DNA from 2 places in the Streptomyces sp. NPDC107454 genome. Region 2 is predicted to be linked to the other one. Evidence: predicted binding sites of a transcription regulator. Region 2 holds the regulator's gene; the other holds the start of a gene.
What was found. Region 2 encodes HspR, which represses chaperone genes until heat shock. Its sites were predicted from a motif close to TTGAGNNNNNNNNNCTCAA; they were not measured.
Positions count from the first base shown of each region.

Region 1 (4,418 bases), on a different contig from region 2:
CAGGGGTCCAGCACCGATGTCGCGCACCTCGTACGCGAACCGGTGCTGGTGCTGCTGGCCAGTGCGCTGTGGATGGCCGGCGGGATCACCTCGCCGTACGCCATCGGGTTCGTACTGGTGCTGACCGCGCTGGAGCGGCGGATAGGCGGCCTGCGGGCCGCCGGAGTCTTCCTGCTCGGGCACGTCGTGGCCACCCTGGCCACCGAGGTGCCCGTCGGCCTTTCCGTGCTGGTGGGAGACCTCCCCGACAGCTCCCTGCACCGCCTCGACTACGGCATCAGCTTCGGCGTCGCCACGAGCGTCGGCGCGCTCGCGGGACTGCTGAGGCCTTGGCTGCGCTGGCCCATGCTGGTCGTCTTCGGCTCGATGGTCGTCGGGGACCTGATCGAATTCGCCGACCCGATGACGGACTGGGGGCATGTGATGTCCCTGGTGATCGGGGTGTCGACCTGGCCGCTGGTCCGCCGCTGGCGCCGCGCCCGTGCGGAAGCGGCCTCCAGCCCCGCCATCCCCGCCACCCCCGCCGCTGCACACACCGCTCAGTCGCCGGGTACCGCCGCCGCCTAGCATCCTGGGCGGTCGGACCGGGTCCGCCGGACTTCTTCTCCGGGATGTTCCGTTCGTGCGCGGCCCGGGTGGCGGCGTACGCGAACCACGGCCGGTCGTCGCTCCGGGACCGCTCCATGAAGTCGAGGGCGTGGTTCTTGATGACGGTGGTGTGCTGGTCGAGGCGGTAGGGGTGCCGGGTGTCGAGGACGCCGTGGTGGTGGGCGTACCGGCCCGACATGATCGAGGCGCGGGACGGGCGCACAACGGCGTGTTGGCGTGCGCCCGCTCGAAGGCCACACGGTGCCTGCCGAGCCGGTCGACGGTCTCGGGCGTCGCCCACTGCGTCTCTTTGGGCTGGTCGTCGGTGACGACGACGAGGAGGTTGGGCCGCCCGGAACGGTTGCCGCCGGGAGCGGCGGTCGCGCCGGCCGCCGGGGCCCGCCCGGCGCTGCGGTCGCCCGCCGGTCGCCCGCCGGTCGGCCGTCTGCTCGGACCCGTCCGCGTCCGTCGCCGCGCGCACCGCAGCCGCCCCGAGCGCTGCCACGGCCGCCGCCCCGGCACCCACGACCACCCGGCGCCGGGTGGTCGCCCGTCCCCGTCCCCGTCCCTGTTCCTGCCCCTCGCCCACGTCGTGCCCCGTCTCCCCGTGCGTGGTTCCACAGCCTGTGGATGAGCCTGCAGTGCGAAGGAGCCGGCTGTGAGTGCGACTGCGGTGGTGTGGCGGCGCTCGTGCGCTCTCGCGACCGCGTCGACCGCGTCGACCGCGTCGACCGGGCGCGGTCGCACGGGAAGGGACGGCTGGTCGACGGCGTTGACCGCACCACAGGCGTTCGCCGCGGATCTACGGCGGAGTGGCGCCGGCCAGGAGGGAAGCGTGGCGGATACCCCGCTGACCTGCGTGGATGTCTGCGTGCAGAGCGATCGCTCACAGCGAACAGGCCCTGGGGAACAATCCAGGGCTCACGTGCATTGAGTCGGCATAGCTCAACTTGACTGCCTAGGGAGAGATAATGGCTTCGACGTCCACACCGCTCACCCTGCCCGTGTTGCCGCTCGATGATGAGGTCGTGCTGCCCGGGATGGTGGTTCCGCTGGACCTGAACGACGCCGATGTACGCGCCGCGGTGGAGGCCGCCCAGGCCGCCGCGCGGTCGGAGCCCGGCAAGCCGAAGGTGCTGCTGGTGCCACGCATCGACGGGGCGTACCCGAGCACGGGCGTGCTCGGCACCGTCGAGCAGGTCGGCCGACTGGCCGACGGCGACCCGGGCGCGCTGATCCGCGGCCGTGGGCGCGTGAAGATCGGCGCCGGGACGACCGGTCCTGGTGCCGCCCTGTGGGTCGAGGGCACCCGGGTCGACGAGACCGTGCCCGACCCGCTGCCCGGCCATGTCGCCGAACTGGTCAAGGAGTACAAGGCCCTCGCCACCAGCTGGCTGCGCAAGCGCGGCGCCTGGCAGGTCGTGGACCGCGTACAGGCCATCGACGACGTGTCCGCCCTTGCCGACAATTCCGGTTACTCCCCGTTCCTGAGCACCGAGCAGAAGGTCACGCTGCTGGAGACCGCCGACCCGGTCGCCCGGCTGAAGCTCGCCACCGAGCAGCTGCGTGAGCACCTGGCGGAGCAGGATGTCGCCGAGTCCATCGCGAAGGACGTCCAGGAAGGCGTCGACAAGCAGCAGCGCGAGTTCCTGCTGCGGCGCCAGCTCGAAGCCGTCCGCAAGGAGCTGCGCGAGCTGAACGGCGACGCCAAGGAGGGCGAGGAGTCCGACGACTACCGGACCCGCGTCGAGGCCGCCGACCTCCCCGGGAACGTCCGCGAGGCCGCGCTCAAGGAAGTCGACAAGCTGGAGCGGTCCAGCGACCAGTCGCCCGAGGGCGGCTGGATCAGGACCTGGCTCGACACCGTCCTGGAACTGCCGTGGAACGAGCGCACCGAGGACGAGTACGACATCCAGGGCGCCAAGAGCATCCTGGACGCCGAGCACGCCGGCCTGGAGGACGTGAAGGAGCGCATCACCGAGTACCTGGCCGTGCGCAAGCGGCGTTCCGAGCGTGGTCTCGGCGTCGTCGTCGGCGGGCGACGCGGCGGTGCCGTGCTCGCGCTCGTCGGTCCGCCCGGCGTCGGCAAGACCTCGCTCGGCGAGTCCGTCGCGCACGCCATGGGCCGCAAGTTCGTCCGGGTCGCGCTCGGCGGCGTACGGGACGAGGCCGAGATCCGCGGCCACCGGCGTACGTACGTCGGCGCGCTGCCCGGCCGGATCGTCCGCGCCATCAAGGAGGCCGGGTCCATGAACCCGGTGGTCCTGCTGGACGAGATCGACAAGGTCGGCTCCGACTTCCGCGGCGACCCCGCCGCGGCGCTGCTCGAAGTCCTCGACCCTGCCCAGAACCACACCTTCCGGGACCACTACCTGGAGGTCGAGCTCGACCTCAGCGACGTGGTGTTCCTGGCGACGGCCAACGTGCTCGAAGCCATCCCGGAGGCGCTGCTCGACCGTATGGAACTGGTCCGGCTCGACGGGTACACCGAGGACGAGAAGGTCGTCATCGCCCGTGACCACCTGCTGCCGCGTCAGCTGGAGCGGGCCGGTCTGGAGAAGGAGGAGGTCGCGCTCGACGAGAGCGCGCTGCGCAAGCTCGCCGGGGAGTACACCCGGGAAGCGGGCGTACGCAACCTGGAGCGGGCCGTCGCACGCCTGCTCCGCAAGGTCGCGGCGCAGCACGAACTCGGAGAGCGGGAGCTGCCCTTCACGGTGACCGACGCCGATCTGCGCGGGCTCATCGGACGGCCGCACCACGTGCCCGAGTCCGCCCAGGACCCGGCCGAGCGCCGCACCGCGGTGCCCGGTGTCGCCACCGGTCTGGCCGTGACGGGCGCGGGCGGTGACGTCCTCTTCGTGGAGGCGTCGCTGGCCGACCCGGAGACGGGCGCGGCCGGTCTGACCCTGACCGGTCAGCTGGGTGACGTGATGAAGGAGTCGGCGCAGATCGCGCTCTCCTTCCTCCGCTCGCACGGCGCCGAGCTGGAACTGCCGGTCGGCGACCTGAAGGACCGGGGCGTGCACATCCACTTCCCGGCGGGCGCGGTCCCCAAGGACGGTCCGAGCGCGGGCGTCACGATGACGACGGCGCTGGCCTCGCTCCTGTCCGGCCGACTGGTCCGCACGGACGTGGCGATGACGGGTGAGGTCTCACTGACCGGCCGTGTCCTGCCCATCGGCGGGGTGAAGCAGAAGCTGCTCGCCGCGCACCGGGCGGGTGTCACCACGGTGATCATCCCGAAGCGCAACGAGGCCGACCTGGACGACGTCCCGGCCGAGGTGCTGGAGAAGCTGGACGTCCACGCCGTCACGGACGTCCGCCAGGTCCTGGAACTGGCGCTGTCGCCGGCGACGAACGGCGCGACGTCGGAGGTTCCGGTAGCGGCGTGACGGACGCTGCCGGTAGGGAAGGCCCGGGTCCCGTGAGGGAGGCCCGGGCCTTCGCCGTACCGTCAGCCGTCGGCCAGTGCCCGCACCCGGTCCAGCCCGCCGTTGAACTTGTCGTGGTCACCGACCGTCGGTCCGGACGAGGTGTACTGCCACATCGTGTAGTACGCCCAGCCGGCCGGCAGCGTGCCGGGGTCGGCGGCGTAACGGGCGATCCACAGGGGGTTCAGGGAGGCGAAGCCGCTGTAGTTGCCGGTGCAGTCGCTCCACCAGCTGGTGGCCGTGTAGATCACGGCGTCCCGGCCGGTGCGCGCCTTGTACTGGGCGAGGAAGCTGCTGATCCAGCTGACCATCGCGCTCTGCGTCTTGCCGTAGCAGGCGGCCCCGTACGGGTTCCACTCGATGTCGAGCGTGCCCGGCAGCGTCTTGCCGTCGCCGGAC
Region 1 covers NZ_JBVJPA010000008.1:159,313-163,730, reverse strand. The annotation lists gene ACZ69M_RS21560 (rhomboid-like protein) at 1-567, shown strand, start outside; gene lon (endopeptidase La) at 1,560-3,980, shown strand; gene ACZ69M_RS21550 (lysozyme) at 4,043-4,418, opposite strand, start outside.
Region 1: lon (endopeptidase La) is a predicted target of HspR. The motif match lies at 1,519-1,537, and genes of this name have one in related genera.

Region 2 (4,418 bases):
GAGCGGACCGGCGCTCGCCGTGACGCTGACGATCGCCACCACCGGGGGCCTGCTCGCCGTCTCGGGGGCGCCCGCCTCCGCCGCGAGCAGCTGCGCATCACCGGTGTACAAGCGGCAGTTCTACGCGAACACCACCTTCTCCGGCACACCGAAGAAAACGGACTGCGATGCCGCGGTCAGCGAGAACTGGGGCACGAAAGCACCCGCCTCCGGCCTCCCGAAGGACAACTTCGGCGTCCGCTGGACCGAGACGAGGGACTTCGGTTCGGGAGGCCCCTTCGCCCTTCCCGTCGCCGCCCAGGACGGCCTGCGCGTCTACCTCGACGGCACCCGCAAGGTCGACCTCTGGAAGAACGTCTCCTCGACGGTCAAAAAGACCGTCAACGTCACGATTCCCTCCGGCAAGCACACCCTCCGCGTCGACTACGCCAACTGGACAGGCGCCGCCAACGTCTCCTTCGCCTACACCCCCCGCACCACCGCCGCCGTCGACAAGGTCAAGCCCCTCACCCCCACGGGCACCTCCGTGGCGTACGACAAAGCCACCGGCAAGGCCAAACTGACCTGGGCGAAGAACAAGGAGATGGACCTCGCGGGGTATCGCGCCTACCGCCGCCTGAAGGGCGGCGCCACCTGGACGAGAGTGGGTACGACGACCGCCACCTCGTACACCGACACGACCGTGCCCGCGACCGGCGACACCTACTACTACGAGGTCCGCGCCTACGACAAGGCCGGCAACGAGTCGACGGGCACCGCCGACCAGGCCGTGACCACCGTCGACCGGACCCCGACCGCCGCGCCCGGCGGCCTGGGCGCCAAGGTGAGCACCGGCTCCGTGGCCCTCGGCTGGAACAAGGTCTCCGGTGCCGCCGCCTACCGCGTCTACCGGGCGAGCGCCCCGCAGGGCCCCTTCCAGCAGCTCGTGTCCTCCGTGCCGGACGTCTCCTACCGGGACACCTCGGCCGACATCCATCAGCGCCTGTACTACCGGGTCACGGCCCTGGACCCGGTCGGCAACGAGTCCGTCCCGTCCGCGACCGCCGACACCGGCGCCCCGGACACCCTCGCGCCCGGCCAGGTCACCGGTCTGACGGCGGAGGGCACCACGGCGGGCAACGCGCTGCGCTGGAACGCCCCTTCGGACGACGTCGAGCATTACGAGCTGTGGGCCGCGCCCGAGGGGCAGTCGGACCCGGACGGGCCGGACCTGGTCCTCGGCACCTCGTTCAACGACTTCCGGGCCCCCGCGGGCACCGCCGTCACGTACACGGTCCAGGCCGTCGACGCGTACGGGAACATCTCCTCGGTGTCCGAGGCTGTCACCGCGACCCGGCCCGCCCCCGGCGACGCGGCGGCGCCCACCGGCGTGACGGTCACCCCGCACGACAGCGGCACCGAACTCACCTGGGCGTACTCGACGGACGGGGCGGTGTACGGCACCCGCGTCTACCGCCGCACCGACGCCTCCGCCGCCTGGAACCGGGTCGGCTCGCCCCACTCGACCCTCTTCTCGGACACCGGGGCCCCGGCGGGCCGCGCGTCCTACTACGTGGTGGTGCTCGACGCGCAGGGCAGGGAGTCGGCGCCCTCCGACGTCGTCTCCGTGGACCGCGTCACCCCGGCGACGTCCACGGCGCCGCTGCCTCCGCTGCTCGCGCTCTCGGCGCCGTACACCGAGTGCACCGCCAACGACTGTGCGGGGCACGGTGGACCCGGCCAGGCGGTCACCGTGACGATGACCCGCCCCGCGGGCGACGACCGCGTCATCGGCGGGTACCAGTGGCGCGTCACCGGCGGCACGTACGCGCAGACCACGAACGGCAGCCTCACCTGGACACCGCCCACGAGCGGGATCTACATCGTCGAGGTGGCCACGGTGGACGTGTACGGGCGCGTCGGCCCGTCCACCCACCTGACGTTCAACGTCGCCTGAGGAACGCCGAAGGGGGTGGGGAGGTCGTCGACCTCCCCACCCCCTTCGGTACGTGCAACTAGTCCGACTGCCGCTTCGGCCGCCAGACCACCAGCGCGCTCGTCTGCTGGACCTCCTGGTACGGGACCAGGTCGCGGCGGTACGAGGCGTGCACCGCGGCCTCGCGCTGCTGCATCGCGGCAGCCGCGCCGTCCAGGGCCGATTCCAGTTCCGCGACGCGGGACTGGAGCGCGGCCACCTGGTTCTCCAGCTCGATGATGCGCTTGATGCCGGCCAGGTTGATGCCCTCGTCCTGGGACAGCGCCTGCACCGTGCGGAGCAGTTCGATGTCGCGGGCCGAGTAGCGCCGGCCACGGCCGGCGGTGCGGTCCGGGGAGACCAGGCCGAGGCGGTCGTACTGGCGCAGGGTCTGCGGGTGCAGGCCGGAGAGCTGGGCCGCCACCGAGATGACGTAGACCGGGGTCTCCTCGGTCAGTTCATAGGGGTTTCGACGACGACCGTCCATCTGCTCATGCTCCCTTCGCGGCCTGGAACAGCTCCGCCCGCGGGTCCTCGCCCGCGGTTGCCTCGCGATACGCCTCCAGGGCGTCGCGAGCCTTGCCCGACACGTCCGTGGGGACCGCGACCTCGACGGTGACGAGGAGGTCGCCGCGCGTACCGTCCTTGCGGACGGCACCCTTGCCGCGGGCCCGCATCGTGCGGCCGTTGGGCGTGCCCGGGGGCAGCTTCAGGGTGACCGGGGGGCCGCCCAGGGTCGGTACGCGCACCTCGCCGCCGAGTGCCGCCTCCGCGAAGGTGACGGGCACGGTGACGGTGAGGTTGTCGCCCTTGCGGCCGAAGACCGGGTGGGCGTCCACGTGGACCGTGACGTACAGATCGCCTGCCGGGCCGCCCCGTTCGCCGGGTGCGCCCTTGCCGCGCAGGCGGATGCGCTGGCTGTCGCTCACCCCCGCCGGGATGCGGACCTGCATCGTGCGCGAGGACTTGGCACGACCGCTGCCGTGGCAGATCTCGCAGGGGTTCTCCGCGATGAGACCGCGGCCCTTGCAGTCCGGGCAGGGGTCCGTGAGCGAGAAGCCGCCGCCGGAGCCCCGTGCGACCTGGCCGGTACCGACGCACGTCGGGCACACCCGCGGTGTGCCGTTCGCGTCGCCGGTGCCCGAACAGGCCTTGCAGGGCGCCTGGGACGTCATCCGCAGCGGGACCGTCGCGCCGTCCACCGCCTCGGTGAAGCTGAGCGTCACCTCGGTGTCGATGTCCTGGCCGCGCCGGGGCTGGGTCCGCGTACCCGTGCCCGCGCCGCCGCGGTTGAACAGGCCCCCGAAGACGTCTCCGATGCCGCCGCCGAAGCCGCCGGCACCCCCCGCTCCGCCCTGGGCGCCGCCTCCGAAGAGGTCGCCCAGGTCGAAGTTGAAGTTGCCGCCGCCCGCGCCGGGACCCGGACGGAAGCCGCCGTTGCCGAAGAGGGCGCGTGCCTCGTCGTACTCCTTGCGCTTCTTGGGGTCTCCGAGCACGTCGTTCGCCTCGGAGATCTCCTTGAAGCGCTCCTCGGCCTTGGCATTGCCCTTGTTGGCGTCCGGGTGGAACTCGCGGGCGAGCTTCCGGTACGCCTTCTTGATCTCTGCCTCGGTGGCGTCCTTGGGGACGCCGAGGACCTTGTAGAAGTCCTTCTCGATGAAGTCCTTGGTGCTCATCCTCGACGCCCCTCCTCTCTCATGCGTTCAACGTCAGCCCTCGTCCGGGCCACCGCTCTCCTTGTCGTCGGCCGCCTCGGCGGAATCCTGGGAGTCCGCCTTGCCGGTCTGCGCCCCCGGCTGGGGTTCGGCGACCGCCACCCGCGCGGGGCGGATGGTGCGCTCGCCGATGCGATACCCCGGCTGCAGAATCGCCACGCACGTCGTCTCCGTGACGTCCGGCGCGTACGAGTGCATGAGGGCCTCGTGGATCATCGGGTCGAAGGGCTCGCCCTCCTTGCCGAACTGCTGGAGGCCCATCTTCGCCGCGACGGTCTCCAGCGACTCGGCCACCGACTTGAAGCCGCCGACCAGTTCGCCGTGGTCCCGCGCGCGGGCGATGTTGTCGAGCACAGGCAGGAGTTCGGTCAGGAGGTTCGCGATGGCGATCTCCTTGACCGCGATCCGGTCGCGCTCGACCCGACGACGGTAGTTCTGGTACTCGGCCTGGAGCCGCTGGAGGTCCATCGTGCGCTCGCCGAGCGCCGTACGGACCTGGTCCAGCTGTGCGGTCAGACCGGCCATCTGTGCTGCTGATGCGTCCCCGGCCGGGGCCGCCGCCTCCTCCGTGGAGGGGGTGGCGGCCTGCGACTCGGCGTCGTCAGGGGTGGCGCCGGAGGGGACGTCAGGCTTCTCTTCGAAGCCCGGGGTCTCCTCCGTCACGCGGCACCGTCCTTACGGTCCTCGTCGACGATCTCGGCGTCGACGACGTCGTCATCGGCCTTGGCCTGCTCGGCGCCGGGGGCACC
Region 2 covers NZ_JBVJPA010000005.1:342,939-347,356, forward strand. The annotation lists gene ACZ69M_RS14515 (PA14 domain-containing protein) at 1-1,936, shown strand, start outside; gene ACZ69M_RS14520 (heat shock protein transcriptional repressor HspR) at 1,995-2,441, opposite strand; gene dnaJ (molecular chaperone DnaJ) at 2,446-3,630, opposite strand; gene grpE (nucleotide exchange factor GrpE) at 3,664-4,332, opposite strand; gene dnaK (molecular chaperone DnaK) at 4,329-4,418, opposite strand, start outside.